3 regions of the Litorivivens sp. genome follow, and region 3 is predicted to be linked to each of the others. Evidence: riboswitches for the same ligand, from Rfam matches in the RefSeq annotation. Region 3 holds a riboswitch; each other region holds the start of a gene.
The links. A riboswitch is a leader RNA that binds a small molecule or an ion and turns the genes downstream of it on or off. The one in region 3 is predicted to bind cobalamin.

Region 1 (5,677 bases), on a different contig from region 3:
ATCCCTTTGTGACAGCGCATCGCCAATTCAGTCAGGAATTTCAGATTACCGGCAGTGCTTTGGATGACCAACTTTCCTATCTGGCCGGTATTTACTATTTCGAAGAATCGGGCTCGGAACATACCACGGACTATATCGCGCTGGCAGCCGAAACGCTGACCGGTCCACTGCCGTTGCCGATATCCAGTTTCGTCGAGCCGGTGGAAGAATCCCTGCAGACACGAACGACCTGGGCAGAGAATGAAGCGTCGGCTATTTTTGGCCAGGTGACTTATAGTCCAGTGCAGCTCGACAGTCGCTGGCACTTCACGGTGGGTATCCGTCAGACTGAGGACACGCGTTATGTGCGCGGAAGCCGTCGCAATGGCTTCTGGGGCGTGGTCTTTGGGGGGGAAGACTTTGATAACGTCGACGCTGAATCCGATTATTCCAATACTAGCCCTGCGTTTACTGTGGCGTGGGATGTCACCGATGATCTCAATGTTTACGCAAAGTACGTCGAAGGCTATCGAACCGGTGGCTACACCGGCCGTGGTGTGAGTTCACAGAGCCTGACCACACCGATTGGCGAAGAGCAGGTAGCCAATACCGAGTTGGGTATCAAATCTGAATGGTTCGACCGACGCCTGCGCGTGAACGCAGCTCTCTTTGATAGTGCTTATGACGACATTCAACTGAGCTTCGCTACCCAGGGTAACCCGGCAGATGTCGTGGTATTCAATGCGGGTAAGGCCTCCATCACAGGATTTGAAACGGATCTCACCTTGCTAGTGACGCACGATCTGATGCTAACGATGAACTATGCAAGATTGGATGCTAATGTTGAAGAGGTCATTAATCCGAACACCGGTGCCAATGAGGCTGAGGGTTATGCGTTGCCCAGTGCACCTGAGTCAAGTTATATGGTTGATTTGACCTATACGCCGTATCTCTGGGGCACGGTATCGCTATTGGCAAATATCAATTACTCCTGGCGCGACAGTCAGTGGCCTGCGGCTAATGCCAGTGTTATCAATGATGCCGAGATTGCGGATTACGGGTTGTTGAACGCAAGGTTGGGCGTGCGAGATATGGCTGCTTTTGGTGGGCTGATGTCGGTCGCCCTGTGGGGTAAAAATCTTACCGACGAGGAATACCAGCTCGACATCATCGGCGCCTTTCCGTGGTCTACTCGGGTTGGTGCATTCGGTGAGCCCGCAAGTTACGGGCTGGATGTTAGCCTGCAATTCTAGTTGCGAGAGGGGGCTGCTCCGCGTAGCCCCATCTTGCTTGTCAGTCGCGTTTCCAGAAGGGGAAGCGTACTTGAATGGATCCGCCTAGCTCTTCCGGGCCGGCATAGATAAGCGCCATATTTACCGCAGCACCACTTTCCCAGTGATAGCCGGCGCCCAGTGACAACGCATCGTTGTCGCGGCCTTCCACAATGGCCGCAATCCCCGCGCTGATATTCCAGCGACGGTTGATTTTGTACTGGCCGCTTAAGCGCACGCGCTGTTCATCGTCGAGCCTACCGAAGCGTCGCTGACTGGGTACCACATCCCAGTCCAATGAGGCCAGCGTGCGCTCTCCTTGCCAGGCTAGCCCCAAGAGCACGCCGGGGTGCTGGCGATAGACATTGCCATTACTCCCCTTGTAGCTTTTGCTGTTAAGTGATTTCACCACGAAGCTGCCATGCCACTGCTTCCAGGCTTTGTACACGCCGATATCCGCATTGAGATGATGTCGTGTTTTCAAAGCGTCGCGGAATTCATCCAGCGTGATTTCTTCATAGTCGTCAATTTCGATCGCCTTTTCGAGTAAGCGTACACCTTGATACTTCAGCGTCACGCCAACGCGTGTATCGTAGAAGTTGGTCAGGGTTTTGGAAAAGTTAACGCCAACATCACTGATGGCAATACCCTGAATAATAATGCGCGACTCAAGGTCGGGTGGGCTCACGACACCCAGTATCGGTGCGGTACGTAAGCGTTGAGCGTCATTCGGATTGTAGTCAAAGGCAGTGGCCAGGCGGCTGACCACGGTTGAAACCAGAGTTGTCTCCACACCGTCTATAGGCAACGCCACAGCGGCTACGTTGCCGCCGGACAGGGTAAACAATTTCCCGTCCATACGTTCGAAGATTGCGATCTGACGTTCAAAATCCGACGGAAACAGCAACCGTTCGTTTGATAACTCCTTGATTCGCTCGCCTTCTTCCTCGGCATCCTCAAAATCGTCTAACAGGCCGTTCTTATCGTTAAAGTAACCGCCTGTAGCTGAATTCAGTGAATAACGATAGCGCTCATTTTTCAGATGCATGGTTGCCGGGTTGGCGATAAACGACGAGGCATCGGTTTGCGAGGCGAGTCCCAACAATTCGGTATCAACAATGGTTTGCTGGGCGTAGAGAGACTGGGCAAACGAAGCGAGTACGATTGCCAGAGACTTTTTGCGCCAGCGCGAGAACAAGTGAAATGTGGCCATTAGGGTTTCAACGTAGTTGGCAAGGGGGGATTCTCGTTCAGTCGGCGATGAATTGAAAGGGTTGACTCAATGAGATCTACCTGTAGTATCTCCGCCAGTTTCAGGTGCCCACGTCGCCGTCGGCGGCACGGGATAATCGGGAAACAGGTGCGCAGATGCTGACTATCAGCTCTGCAAGTCCTGTGCTGCCCCCGCAACGGTAAACAGTTTCAGGCGTTCTGGCGGTTCTCACCTAGAGAGCCGCAGCCACTGTGTCATCACCATTTGGTGAACGGGACATGGGAAGGCGGAGCGCTGGCATGTCATGCAACTGCAAGCCCGGAGACCGGCCGGAAACCAACGAACAGTGGCGGGGTGCCAGAAGGTTCGGATGGTTGTCGCATCTGTCCAATTACCGCATTTCGCCATGCCTTTTTATTTCCTCCCTAGGGTGTGGTTATGCGTGTTTTCTCGATTCGGCCGAGGCTGATTTTGTCAGCCCTTGTTTTGTGGCTGGCCGCCTTGCCTTCCCATGCGGACCAGCACAGCGTTCTCGTGCTTGTCTCTGAGCGTTCGGCGCCGACACTGGTGGCTGGTGCCCATCAGCTAACCACAGGTGCCAGTATTCAAATTCGAACGGTCGAGCAACTGGCAGCACTGACGCAAGCGCAACTGCAGTCATTGATTCTCAACCACCAAAGTCTGGCTTTGGTGGCGGTATTTGGTGATCAGGTCGAACGATTGCTTGCGCTGAGCTATCCGAGGGAGCAATTCCGGCTGGTGATTCACAGTGACCGGCGCCTGCTGCCTCTGCACCGAGACCGGCAGGGGAGTCCCTTTACCGCGCAATCCCTTGATGTCCGGGTTGGTGAAAGAGACGACTTTAGCAATCATCAGCGCCTGAAGGCGCTGCAGCAAGCTAATCCGCTTTTTCGCGACTGGTTGCAAGCTCGTGCGTACTGGGTGAATCGCTCGGTCAGCAATGCGCGGCATCTGCTGCATTTTCTCGCCTCTGCAGGTGAGCAGAGCCCTCGCTTTGAGCCGGTGGCACTGGTGCGCTTTGCCCTGCACACGCAAAGTGAACCGCAGTGGCTGCGCGCTGCCGACCTGGCCGGTACGCTGGATGAGCAACAACCGTTGATCTGGGTGCTGGATCACGATACTGGTGAACTGGCGGGCGAGTGGGAGCTGCACAAGCAATTCTGTTCGGCGGTAAATGCGCAGTGTGTTTCGGTGCTGGCAGCGTGGGGCGAGCCTTCCGTGGATGCGGTGCGTTTGCTCGCCGCCTTGAATATGCGCCATTCCCGGCAGTTGATTGTGAGCCTGCAGGATTTTGTTATTGGCGGTGGTGAGGGCAGGGCAAGGGTCGACAGCTTGCTTGCAGGACTCAATGTGCCGATTCTCAGGGGTATTCGGGTGGCTGAGACCACGGCGCAGGAATACTGGGTGTCTTCGCAGGGCATTCCCGCCCAGAGTGTTCACTATCGGGTCGCCATGCCGGAGTTGCAGGGTGTGAGTCAGCCTCAGGTCGTGGCGCTGGCCTCGCCATCGCAACTGGATGAGCGCACTGGCGCTCGGGTAAGTCGCAGTAAAGTCATAACGTCCTCGGTCGAGCGGCTGGCAAGACGAGCCGAAGGCTGGCTGAATTTGCAGTCTCGGGACAACAACGATAAACGCGTTGCCATTGTGTACTACAACCACCCGCCGGGGCGTCACAATATTGGTGCTGACAATCTCAATGTACCCGAGAGCCTCCTGGAGATATTGCGTTCCCTCAAGGCGGCAGGCTATGACACGGGGGAGTTGCCCGCGAACGAAAATGCTTTGCTGGATGTATTGCAGGCGCGCGGCGTAAACCTGCCCGAAGACCGGGCGGCGTTGTCCGCCATGAGCCAGCAGGTCGCCACGTTGTCCGCAGATAGCTATCAACAATGGTTTGCTCAGCTGCCGTCGACGTTGCAGGCAGAGATGCGCGATGGACCGCTGGCCTATCTGGATGTTCGCCTGCGCAGCGGCTTGCAGCAGGCAATGACCTTGCCCGCCGGTAATCAGCGCCAGCGATATCTGCAGACATTGCAGATCACGTTACACAATGCCACGACTGATATCCACCACGCGCTTGATGGCTTGCGACACCCGGGGCGCGAGCGGGCGTTGCGTCTGCTGGAGCAGCTCACGGCCGGCTATGACCATCTGCTGCAGTCTGCCCTCTCCGGTGAGCGCCTAACCACGGACGACTGGCGCGAGAGTGACAGCCTGTTACAGGCGCTTGTCGCAATGGGTATTGAAGGCATTCGTGGCTGGGGCGCTGTACCGGGCAAGGTTATGGTGTGGGATGACAAACTGCTGGTGCCGGGTGTGCAGTTTGGCAAAGTATTTGTTGGCCCCCAGCCACCGCGTGGTTGGGAGATAAATGAGGAACTGCTCCATGCCAATCTGTCGTTTCCGCCACCACATCAGTACCTGGGGTTCTATCATTACCTCCATCATCATTTTAAAGCCGACGCGCTGATCCATCTGGGTCGACATTCCACCTATGAGTTTCTGCCGCGTCGCAGTATGGGGTTGGGCGAGGATGACTACCCGACCCTGATCGCTGGCGACGTCCCCGGTATCTATCCCTATATTGTCGACGGGGTAGGCGAGGGGATACAGGCCAAGCGGCGCGGACTGGCCGTCATGGTGGATCATCTGACACCACCGCTTGCCGCCACCGAGCTGTATGACGAGCTGCTGGAACTTCGCCAGCTGATTGAGAGTGCCGAGGCCGCCACTGACGCCAGCACCCGAAGCCGTGCGGTGGCTACCTTGCGACAGCGCATCGACGAGCTGGGACTGCGCGACGAACTGATTGCCAGTATGGATGAAGAGCTCACAGTACGCGGTGTCGGCTTTGATGACATTGACGAGGAATTTCTGCTGCATGAGGTGGGCCACTATCTCACCAATATTCAGGAAGACTTTATGCCGCTGGGGCTGCATGTTTTTGGTCGCGCCTGGTCGGAGTCAGCGCTGGACACCATGCTTACCTCCATGGTCGGTGAGCAGGTGCTTGATCAGAAAACGCGACAGCAATGGCGCATTGATCTGGCGCGCTCGCCGGCTGCGGAGATGCAAGCATTGCTCAACGCCCTGAACGGTCGCTATGTCTTGCCCGGCAAGGGCAACGATCCCATTCGCACGCCGGAAGCCCTGCCCACCGGACGCAATTTCTACGCCCTGGATGGCAGCCTGC
Region 2 (5,677 bases), on a different contig from region 3:
ACGCGGGGGCGCGCATTGGTTTATACTGGGCTTACCGCCTCCGGGCTTTGGGCAAACACCTGAGGTTTTGACATCAAAGACCTCAAGAGCAGCAGATGCCAATAGACAACCGTTCCGACAGTATGCGATTGGCACCGACAACACCAATCGCACGGCAAGAAGCGCCAACCTGGTTTGTGCTGGTCGTGGATGACGAACCCGACATCCATTCAGTAACCAACATGGTACTGGAAGACGAGTTTGTGCTCGGGCACCGCCTTACACTCCTGCATGCCCACTCTGCCCAGGAAGCCATAAACCATCTTAATTCCAACCCCGATATAGCCCTTCTGCTGCTCGACATTGTGATGGCCAAAGATACTGATGGGCTTGAAGTTGCAGCCTACGTGCGGCATCAATACAGCAACCCTCACACACGTATCATCGTGCGAACCGGGCAACCCGGCACCATGCAAGAGACAGAAATAGCTGAAACCTACGGGATCAATTATTACGAACCAAAAACCCAAATGACCGCTCAGCGTTTGCGCGCTGTGGTGCATATGGCGTTAGAAAGCTATCAGGCATACAGTGCGCTGGAAAGCAGCAACAACCACCTTCGTCACGTATTGGCCGACATTGAGCTCTTCAGCCACGCCGTCGCCCACGACATTCGCGGCCCTGCACGCAACCTTCACATGCTGAGCGAGCTACTGGCCAGCGAGCTCCCCTCAGAAGCGAGCCCAACGACCAGAGAGTTGGCCGAAGCCTTGCAGACTGGCAGTGCAAATCTGCTAACGATTCTCGAGCAGCTGTTGTCGCTATCTCATCTGGGTAAAGACAGCCTGACCCTGAAAACCTATGACATGAGCGAACTCGTCAGCAATGCAATCGAGAACTTTCGCAACCGTGCTACAGACCCCGATACGGACATTTCGCTGTCGGGTCATTGCAGGGTTATCGCTGATTTTCACGCGATCAGCCTGGTTGTGAGCAACCTGCTGGACAATGCCGACAAATACCGCGAACCCGAACGACCGCTGACTATCAGCATTGAGATTCGCCCAACCGAGACACAGTGTGTACTGACGATCAGTGATAATGGACGGGGCATTCCAGAGGAAAAAACCGAAGAAATATTCTTGCCCTTTCGTCGGGCGTGCAATGACAAAGAAACGCCCGGCAGTGGCATAGGTCTGGCACTGTGCAAGCGCATTGTTGATTTGCACGAAGGCACGATTCACGCCGATTCTGGAACGCACGACGGCACACGGATAACACTGAGTCTACCAATCAGTTTCGACGACGCCGTAAAACCCTCACCCGACTTGCGACAGGACAGCGCGCCCACCCTCTAGATGCTGTGCACGGTATTGCCGATAAACGCTCACCCCTGACTCTGGTTCCAGTCGGCTATTACCCGGCTCAGCGCCGCGACGCCATCGCTCAGTGCCGCCGGGCCAGGCTGCAAAATAATTGGCGATTTTATTTCATGAATCTGCCCGTGGCGGACCGCCGGTATATCGCCCCAGCCATCACGGGCGGCTATCTGCTCCGGTCGTACTTTACGGCCACACCAGGACGCAAGAATGATATCAGGCTCACGCCGCACAACCTCGAGCGGATCAGCAATAATCCGGCTCTTGGCGTCCGGGCAGGCTGCAAGTTCAGCAAAACAATCGTCACCGCCTGCCAACTCAATCAGATCTGAGACCCAACCGATGCCGGAAATCATGGGATCGGGCCATTCTTCGAAATAGACACGGGGACGCCGCTGCAGGGAGTTGGCCAAACGCCGCGCCCGCTCAAGATTGTCGTTAAATCCCTCGCACAGTTTTTCAGCTTTGCGCTCAACCCCCAGTAATCGCCCTAGGGTATGCAACATCTCAAAAATACCGGCCACACGGCGCTGGTTAAAAATATGAACCTGCAGGCCAGCGCGCACCAAGTCTGCTGCAATATCGGCCTGCATATCGGAAAAACCCAAGACAAGATCCGGCTTTAGCTCCAAAATTTTGCTTTCTTTGGCGCTGGTAAACGCAGACACTTTGAGCTTTTCCTTCCTCGCCTCGGGAGGCCGAACCGTAAAACCCGAAATACCCACTATGCGATGCTGTTCGCCCATCAGATAAAGCGCTTCCGTCGTTTCCTCTGTCAGGCAGACGATACGCTGCGGCCATAAACTCATTCAGCGCCTCCGGAAAACCAGTTGCACACGGTTTCCGGGTCAGACCGGAAATACCAGTGCACAAACGACGCAACCAGTCGGTTGCGACGCCAGATAAACTCCCCATCCCGGCCGTCGTGGTAGCGGGTACGCTCGTCGGTAACGGCATCATCAATGCGAGCATAATGAAACGTATGCCCCTTTAGTTTGCCGTCAGGTAATTCCTGATAGCCCAGCGCCGCCAGTCGATCTCCGACCACCGCATTGCCCGGCAACAACCCAATCAGACTGGTCTTGTGTTGCGCATACTCAAGAGATTGCTGCAGATACAACATACCGCCGCATTCGGCCACACAGGGCTTGTCGGCCAGGATGTGATCACGCACTTGTTCCGCCATTGTCGTATTCACAGTCAATGCCGATAGATGCAGCTCGGGGTAACCGCCGGGTAGATAAAGTGCGTCGCAGGGCGGCAACTGCCTATCGTGCAGCGGTGAGAAATAAACCAGTTCGGCGCCCTGCTCCTGCAGAAAATCTGTATTGGCGTGATACAGAAAATAGAAGGCTTCATCGCGCGCTACAGCAATGCGCTTGCCGCTGAGCCTAGGCACGTCAGTTTGCACCTGTGCGAGTTCACGCTGCGGCAATTCACCCCACTCCAGTGCGTCGAGCATGGGAGCTACCACCTCGGCCACCAGTCGCGCGCACTGCTGTGCCTGCTCTTCGCTACTGCTGATTCCCAGATGGCGCTCCTCCACCTGCAGGCGTTCATCCCGCGGCAGCCATCCCAGGTATTTGACCGGCGCCCGCACACTCTCTTCCAGCATCTCACCGTGACGGTCACTGCCCACGCGGTTAGCGAGAACCGCGCTGACCTTGACCCGCTCATCATAGGTCGCCAAACCATGCACCAGCGCACCAAAGGTCTGAGCCATCGCCGCTGCGTCTATCGTGAGTGTTACTGGAATGGCGTACTCTGCCGCCAGTTGCGCCACGGGAAAACTGCCATCAAACAGCCCCATAACCCCTTCCACCAAAATCACATCAGACACCGCAGCCGCACGAGTCAGCTCAGCGGCAATGCCATCACCGCCGAGCATCCAGTAATCGAGCTGGCGCACTTCCAGACCAGTGGCTTTCTGCAGAAAGCGCGGATCGAGATAGTCTGGTCCCATTTTGAAAAGCGTCACGCGGTCACCGCGATCCAGCAGAGCTTTGGCAAACCCGGCACTAAGCAGAGTTTTCCCATGATTGCTACCGGGAGAGGCGAGAATCATCAATTTAGTGTTCATGTACACCCTGCCTCCGGTTAATCAAGGCGAATGCCGCAGCCAAGGTCAGAAACAGCGCAACATAGATAAAGCTGCTGCTGAAATAGCCCGGTAAATAGCGTTCAGTTCGCGCGAGCATCTCCGTTAGTGTCGGATCGACAAACTTGCCCGACAAAAAATAGAAGCTTCCTGAGCTGATAAAAAACGCTGTTACCTGTGCCAGCGAAAAGCCCGCCAGCCCCAACGGCAATTGGACTTTGACCGGCGCGTTGCCGCACGCAGCTCCGGCATACCAGATCACCGCAAAAGCCGGCAGAAGAAAACCGTAGGCAGGGCTGAGACAGAAAGGATCGGTTCCGCTGGCAATGGACAACATATCCAGCGTGACGGCCAGCGCGACAAAGCCGCCAAACCAGCGATACCCAAGGCCAATAAAACCGCCGATAAACAACGCGGCATGAGTAACATCGGCAAGATGGATAATACCGCTGAGTGGATAAGGGCGACTGAGCATAATCAGCAGCCCGAGCAGTAGGCCAATGGCACTGCGATTCAAGTGAGTCAAAACATTCTGCATTTTATCATCTCCAACAGGATTGCAAGAGATGACGCAGGAGGAAGTTGGGTAAAAGACATAGTCCTACCCCGCCCGTTGCCCTCCGCAACGTCATCGCGGCTCGCTGCAGGCCGGTCTCCGGACTTGTGAGGGTTATCGTAATGACAACTGGCTGAACGCCTTCCCGCGATGACTCGCAGTGGCCCTTGTTCAGCGATACTCACTTACCGTTGCGGGGGCAGTGTCGGCTTTGCGCATGCGCACCGACTTCCCGTTTAACACCCAGCTCTCAAAGCAAGAACCATGGGTGACCTGTAGCGAAGGCGGTGAATGTATAGAGTGACAGCGGGGAGGTCAAGCAGCGCACTCAACCTGCGGAAGAATGCGCGCACCAAATCTTTATAGAAGGTGTCCTGCCCCCTTGGAGGGAGGGCAGGGAAAGGGGCTATCTACAGAAACAGCTCGTTCTTAGCCGCACGGTCTCTGAGCAGCTGGGGTACCGCAAAGTCTTCACCGTACTGCTGGTGTAGGTACTCAGCGCGCTCCACAAACTGTTGCAGACCAATCGCATTGATCGCCTGGAAAACACCGCCGGTTTGCGCGGGAAAACCGATACCCATAATGGATCCGATATTGCCGTCACCGACGTTTTCAATCACACCCTCTTCCATGGCGCGAACCGCTTCCAGACACTGGGAGTACATCAGACGGTCCTTGATATCCTCGTATGGAATCTCGGTATAGCCATTTGGCGCAAAGGCGTCTTTCAGGCCTGGCCACATGTGTTTCTGGCCACCCTGTGGATACTCATAATAGCCCGCACCGTGCACCTTACCTTTGCGGCCAAACTCGTTGACCATACGATCCAGCACACGCGATGCGGCGTTGTCTTCCCATTTCTGCCCCTGAGCTTCGGCATCGGCTTTCGCTTGCTGACCATTTTTCCAGGCGGTTTCCTGACTGATCTCATCAATCGCACCCAGCGGACCAATGGGTGAACCATTGTCACGAGCGGCCGATTCGATCAGCACAGGGTTGATGCCTTCTTCGAGCATGATGGCACCTTGCGATACGGTCTTGCCGATAACACGCGTGGTAAAAAAGCCGGGGGCATCGTTAACCACAATTGGCGTTTTACCCAGTTGCTGGGCAAGATCAAAAGCGCGAGCCAGTGTTTCGTCAGACGTTTTCTCGCCGCGAATGATTTCTACCAGCGGCATTTTCTCGGCGGGTGAGAAGAAATGCATACCGATAAAGTTTTCCGGACGCACCGAGGCTGCAGCCAATTCAGTAATCGGCAACGCAGACGTATTGGATGCAAACACACCGTCAGCTTTCAGGACGGCTTCAGTGTCTTTGGTAACCGCCGCCTTGATCTTACGATCCTCGAACACGGCTTCAATCACCAGATCGCAATCCGCCATGTCGGCGTAGTCTTCAGTCGCCTTGATGCGAGCAAGGCATTCATTCTTCACTTCTTCAGTCAGGCGTTTCTTCTCAATGCGCTTGTTGTAGAAGTTCTCGGCATAGGCCTTGCCTTTTTCAGCATTGGCCAGGCTGATATCTTTCAATACAACCTCAATACCTTTCTGCGCAGCCACGGTAGCAATCCCCGCTCCCATCTGCCCGGCACCAAGAATTCCCAGCTTTTTAACACTGGTTTTTTCGACACCGCTCGGGCGACTGGCTCCTTTGTTCAACGCT
Region 3 (5,677 bases):
GCTATGTCGACTGGGTAATGCCCGGGGTGCTCGCCATGAACATGATGTTCGCTGCGCTGTTTGGCATTGGATATGTGATCGTGCGCTACCGTCAAAACGGCGTGCTCAAGCGGTTTCAGGCAACACCGGTAAGTGCCCTGCAATTTATTGTTGCGCAGATGGCATCTCGATTGATGATTGTGGTGGTGGTCAACAGCCTGATCTTTATTGGCTGCGACTATTTTCTCAATTTACTGATGCTCGGCAGTTACAGCCTGCTATTGCTGATTGTTCTGGCAGGGTCGCTGTCGCTGCTGGCACTGGGGCTGGTGATTGCCTCGCGTACCGCCAGCGAAGAACTCGCCGGAGGTTTGCTCAACACCCTGACCTGGCCAATGATGTTTTTCTCAGAGATATGGTTCAGCCTGGAAAATGCGCCCGGATGGATGCAAGGCTTCGCCAATCTGATGCCGCTGACTCACGTTGTGAAAGCGGCGCGGGCTGTCATGATTGAGGGTGCAGGCTTGGCCGCGATAGCGCACCACCTCGCCGCCCTGTTGATTACAACGGCGCTATGCTTATTACTGGCCGCCCGCCTGTTTCGATGGCAGCGCGAGTAATCGCGCTGCCATCTTGTCAAAGCGACTTTTTAACGCCCCTTCCAGTTGGGCGCCCGCTTCTCAGCAAATGCGGTAGCGCCCTCAATCGCATCTTCGCTGGTAAAGATAACGTCTACCTGCTTCTGCTGATTGCCAAACATTTCATCCAGCGACCAGTCTTGCGACGCAAGAATCACTTCTTTCGATTTGATCACCGCCAACGGACCGTTGGCCGCAATGGCTTGGGCCAACGCTTTGGCGCCCTCAAGTGCCGTTCCAGGCTCCACTACTCGGTTGATGAGCCCTAACTCGTAGGCCCTTTCAGCGTCGATAAAGTCACCGGTCAACGCCAGCTCCATGGCGATACGCGGTGGAATTTGGCGCGGCAGTCGCATCAAACCGCCCGCTGCAGCCACTAAACCGCGCTTGGCTTCCGGAATGCCGAAACGGGCATTGCTGGCAGTCACAACCAGGTCGCAGGACAGCATGATTTCAAAACCACCAGCCAGCGCGAAACCCTCAACAGCGGCGATTAATGGTTTCTTGGGTAACGATTCCACCAGACCGGCAAAGCCCTTACCTTCGATAAACGGCATTTCGCCACTGACAAAGGCTTTGAGATCCATACCAGAACAGAAAGTACCTTCGGCACCCGTCAGAATTGCGACTTGAATACTGTCATTGCTGTCCAGCTCATCCATGGCTGCCGCCACGCCTTTGGCCACCTCCAGATTGATCGCATTTTTTGCCTTGGGGCGATTGATCGTAATGGTCATTACGCCATCGGCAATTTCCGTCATTACAGCGTCACTCATTATCTTCTCCAGCTTATTGATCTGATTATCGAGCAGACAATAATGTACACTCAGCCCCCAAGCCGCAAGCCCCCGCTAGGAAACTTGCGCAGTGCGCAACCGGTCTGCAACAGACCACCACAAAACAATAGAGAACTCGAGGAGCGATTGTGCCACTACTGATTTTTCGCGATGCCAATGGCAATCAATTCGATGTGGAGGCCGAGATTGGCGATACGGTAATGCAGGCAGCGATGAACGCCGGCATCGATGGCATACTGGCCGAATGTGGCGGTATGTGCAGTTGCGCTACTTGCCATGTATACATTGAAGACGCGCGCTTTAACGAGGTGCCTCAGGCAAGCCCAACTGAACGGGAAATGCTTGATGCGGCAAGCGAGCCGCAGGAAACCAGCCGGTTGAGCTGCCAGATCACCGTGACCGCAGAGATGGAAGGCATGGTGTTTACCACGCCAGCGTCACAGTACTGATATAGTCGCCCCCATGTTGCTCCAAGCATGGCTCAGTCCAAACATGGAGGGCGCACCTGATTACTTAATCCCGGAAATTGTTGAACTGCAGCGGCTGTTCAAGGTCTTCACTTCGTAACAATGCCATGACCTGCTGCAGGTCATCACGCTTTTTCCCGGTAATGCGCACCTGATCTCCCTGAATCTGGGCCTGCACCTTCAGTTTGGAATCTTTTACCAGCTTAACAATTTTCCTTGCGAGCGGCTGTTCCAGGCCATTTTTCATAGTTACCGCGACTTTCACCTGTTTACCGGCAGTCTGCTGCTCGCCGACGTCCATGGCCAACGGATCAATCTCACATTTGATCAGAGCAGCGCGGAGCATGTCTTCCATCTGTGACAGCTGAAAATCGGCTTCAGCAATCATGGTGACACCCAGTGCCTCGCGCTGAAAGGCAGCGTCGACACCTTTAAAGTCGAATCGGTTATCAACAATTCGCTGCGCCTGATCTACCGCATTGGTAAACTGGTGCAAATCCACTTCGGATACGATATCAAAGGACGGCATGTTTTATTCCCACAAATCTTGGCGAGTGCGCATGGTAGCACCTGTCGCGCGCCCGGAAAATTCCCGCATCCATGTCTGATCCATGGCTAATACTCGGCGCCGGCAGCATCGGTGCGTTGTGGGGAATCCGGCTGCATCAGGCGGGTAAAACACCGACGCTGCTACTGCGACCCGAGGCGCTTGGCCGCTACGAAGGTCTCACCCTGAGCGGCGAAGGTAAATTTTGTCTGCCCGCCGTCAGTGCCGAAACCATCGATCATCCGATCTCGCGCCTGCTGGTTTGTTGCAAATCTCACCAGACGTTATCAGCGCTCAGTGACATTGCTCCCCACCTTGCCCCCAATGCTACCGTGGTCGTGGTGCAAAACGGTATGGGTGTAGCCGAACAGCTTCAAAAACAATACCCTCAGTGGCAACTATTCAGCGGCACCACTACCAATGGCGCCCATCGCAGCGCCCCGTTTACCATCACCCCCGCCGGTCGCGGTGACACACTGATCGGATCACTGACGGGCAACTTTCGGCAAGCAGAGACTCTTGCCGAAAGCCTGAGTTGCCCGGGCTTTCCGGTCAACGCTTGCAGCGACATTACCGAAGCCTTGTGGCAGAAACTCGCCATCAACTGCGCCATTAACCCGCTCACTGTGCGCTACCGTTGCCGCAACGGTGAGCTACTTTCAAACCCGGCTGCCTACCGCGATCTGCAACAGGTGTGCGAGGAGTTTTTTCAACTCAGTGTCGCACTGGGGCGCGAATCGTGGGTTGAAAACCTGCTCGATACCGTAACCGAGGTTGCCTGCAAAACGGCTGCGAACCGATCGTCCATGTTGCAGGACGTTGAAGCGGGTCGCGCCACGGAGATCGAGGCGATTACCGGCTATGTGTGCGGTATCGCGGCCGACGCTGGCATCGACATTCCCGTCAATCAAACCCTCTACCAGGACATTCGCCAGCTCCACCCCGCAACTCGCTAAAATTGACACCCGCCCTGGCAGCCAGTAGAGTGCGCGCACCTGCCTAGGGTGCCCACTGGCCTGATTGCAAATCAGTGCTGGCGTGGGTTAAACGGGAAGTCTGGTGACAGTTCAGCAAGAACTCAGTCCAGCGCTGCCCCCGCAACGGTAATCAAAGTCTTTTTGTGAAAGTCATTTGAGAGCCCGGAACCGGCCCTTGCAGATACATCGATGACGCGGAGGGCTTCATCGGGTCATATACCTGTATATCACCCCACCCCTCCCTCATTGCGTTAACTACAATGCTTTGGGGAAATCCATGAAAAAGCTGACTCTGGCCACACTGGCACTGGCATGCGCTACCGCCCAAGCCAACCCTATTGAAACAACGATCGTCACCGCAACCCGCACCCAACAGACCATCGATACCACACTGGCACCGGTCACCGTGATTGACCGCGAAGAAATCGAGCGCAGCCAGGCTCGCGATGTGCTGGAGCTGCTGAGCACCACGACCTCCGTCACCATTACCCGCAACGGCGGCGCTGGCGCAGCCAGTAGTGTACTTGTCCGCGGCAATGCCTCAAGCCACACCCTGGTCCTGATCGACGGACAGCGCGTAGGCAGTGCCACGCTGGGCACAACCAACCTGTCGATGCTTGAGCCCGAGCAAATCGAGCGTATTGAAATCGTACGCGGCCCACGCTCCAGCCTGTATGGCAGCGATGCCATCGGCGGTGTTATCCAGATCTTTACCCGCAAAGGCAGCCTGAACGGCGGTATTTCGCCGCTGATCAAAGCAGGTTATGGCAACAAAAACACCAGCAAAGCTGTGGTGGGCTTGTCGGCTGGCGACGATGCTGCCTACGCCAATCTGATGGTGACGCACTTTGATACTCAGGGCATCGATAACCTTGAAAGTGATGCCGGCCTTAACGGTGATGACGATGCCTATCGCACCAGCGGGCTCAGCCTGCGCAGCGGCGCCAAAGTCGGCATTGCGGACCTTGGATTGAGCTATCAACGCACCGAATCTGAAAATGAATACGACAGCGCGTTTTCACCCAACGCCCTCCTCTATAGTCATTCCGTTATAGAAAGCGTAAGCGCTGAAGCCAATCTTCAATTGCTCGAGAACTGGGTAAGCACCCTGCGCCTTGGCAAATCCAAAGATGACAGCCTCAACCTGAATGACCTGAACCCCGCCACGCGCACAAGTTTCACTACGCGTCGCGACAGCGCCCTGTGGCAGAACGACCTTCACTTAGGCGATCACATCGTCTCTGTGGGCGGCGAGTACTATGATGAATTCGTCGACAGCACCACCAACTACACAGAAGATGAACGCATCAACAAAGCCGGCTTTGCCCAATTGCAAAGTGACTTTGGCGCGCATGACCTTGCGGTAGGCGCACGCCACGAAGACAACGAGCAGTTCGGCGCCTTTAAAACCTGGACCGCAAGCTACGGCGTTGACCTGTCTGAAAGCACCCGCCTGATTCTGTCCAAGGGAACCGGCTTCAAGGCACCCACATTTAACCAGCTCTACTTCCCCGGCTTCGGCAACCCCAATTTCGTACCGGAAGAGTCTGAAAACACAGAAGTTGAAGTACGCTATCACCGGGACAACTATGGCCTATCTCTAGCAGCCTTTGAAAACGATGTGGAAAACCTGATCCAGTATAACCCGGCGACGTTTACCACAGATCAGATCAGTAAAGCGGAAATTCGCGGCACTGAACTGACCTCTTTCGTTCGCGTTAACGAATGGTTGCTCAATGCCAACCTCACGGTACTGCGCCCACTCGATAAAGCCACTGACAATGATATTCGCCGCCGTGCGCGTCGTTCTGCCACCATCAGCGCAGACCGCCAGTTGGAACGTTACAGCTACGGTATTCAGGTTCGTGCGCAAGGACGCAGCTATGAAGATGCGGCCAACAATCAGGATCTTTCCGGTTTTGCACTGGTGGATCTGCGCGGCAGCTATCAGTTCACTTCCAGCGTTTGGGTACAACTGAGCCTTAAAAACCTGTTCGACCGCAATTATGAAACCGCACGCGGTTTTAATAACGAAGGTCTGACTTCCATGCTGACTCTCGTTTACGAGCCCAAGTAGGCAACGTATCCTTGCCGATAAAGGACACAGGACAACAGAAGCCATGAGCACAGACCGCAACGAACGCCATAAGAAAGCCATGCAGCGCCGCAAAGCGCTGGTAGATGAAAAAGTGGCACAGGCTCAGGAAGAGCGCGGCGTGCTGATTGTGCTCACGGGCAACGGCAAGGGTAAATCAAGTTCCGGCTTTGGTAC

Region 1: it holds a riboswitch for cobalamin, as region 3 does, so the genes downstream of both, AC222A_RS06530 (cobaltochelatase subunit CobN) here and AC222A_RS12505 (TonB-dependent receptor domain-containing protein) in region 3, are expected to answer to the same signal.
Region 2: it holds a riboswitch for cobalamin, as region 3 does, so the genes downstream of both, AC222A_RS13905 (hypothetical protein) here and AC222A_RS12505 (TonB-dependent receptor domain-containing protein) in region 3, are expected to answer to the same signal.

Annotation. Positions count from the first base shown of each region.
Region 1 covers NZ_JBVBUV010000014.1:51,174-56,850, forward strand. The annotation lists gene AC222A_RS06520 (TonB-dependent receptor) at 1-1,232, shown strand, start outside; gene traF (conjugal transfer protein TraF) at 1,273-2,463, opposite strand; cobalamin riboswitch at 2,549-2,811, shown strand; gene AC222A_RS06530 (cobaltochelatase subunit CobN) at 2,935-5,677, shown strand, end outside.
Region 2 covers NZ_JBVBUV010000053.1:16,581-22,257, forward strand. The annotation lists gene AC222A_RS13890 (sensor histidine kinase) at 96-1,337, shown strand; gene AC222A_RS13895 (cobalamin-binding protein) at 1,367-2,167, opposite strand; gene AC222A_RS13900 (cobyrinic acid a,c-diamide synthase CobB) at 2,164-3,438, opposite strand; gene AC222A_RS13905 (hypothetical protein) at 3,428-3,994, opposite strand; cobalamin riboswitch at 4,086-4,304, opposite strand; gene AC222A_RS13910 (3-hydroxyacyl-CoA dehydrogenase NAD-binding domain-containing protein) at 4,423-5,677, opposite strand, start outside.
Region 3 covers NZ_JBVBUV010000043.1:13,657-19,333, reverse strand. The annotation lists gene AC222A_RS12530 (ABC transporter permease) at 1-599, shown strand, start outside; gene AC222A_RS12525 (crotonase/enoyl-CoA hydratase family protein) at 629-1,393, opposite strand; gene AC222A_RS12520 (2Fe-2S iron-sulfur cluster-binding protein) at 1,543-1,863, shown strand; gene AC222A_RS12515 (YajQ family cyclic di-GMP-binding protein) at 1,928-2,410, opposite strand; gene AC222A_RS12510 (ketopantoate reductase family protein) at 2,482-3,384, shown strand; cobalamin riboswitch at 3,414-3,596, shown strand; gene AC222A_RS12505 (TonB-dependent receptor domain-containing protein) at 3,683-5,482, shown strand; gene cobO (cob(I)yrinic acid a,c-diamide adenosyltransferase) at 5,526-5,677, shown strand, end outside.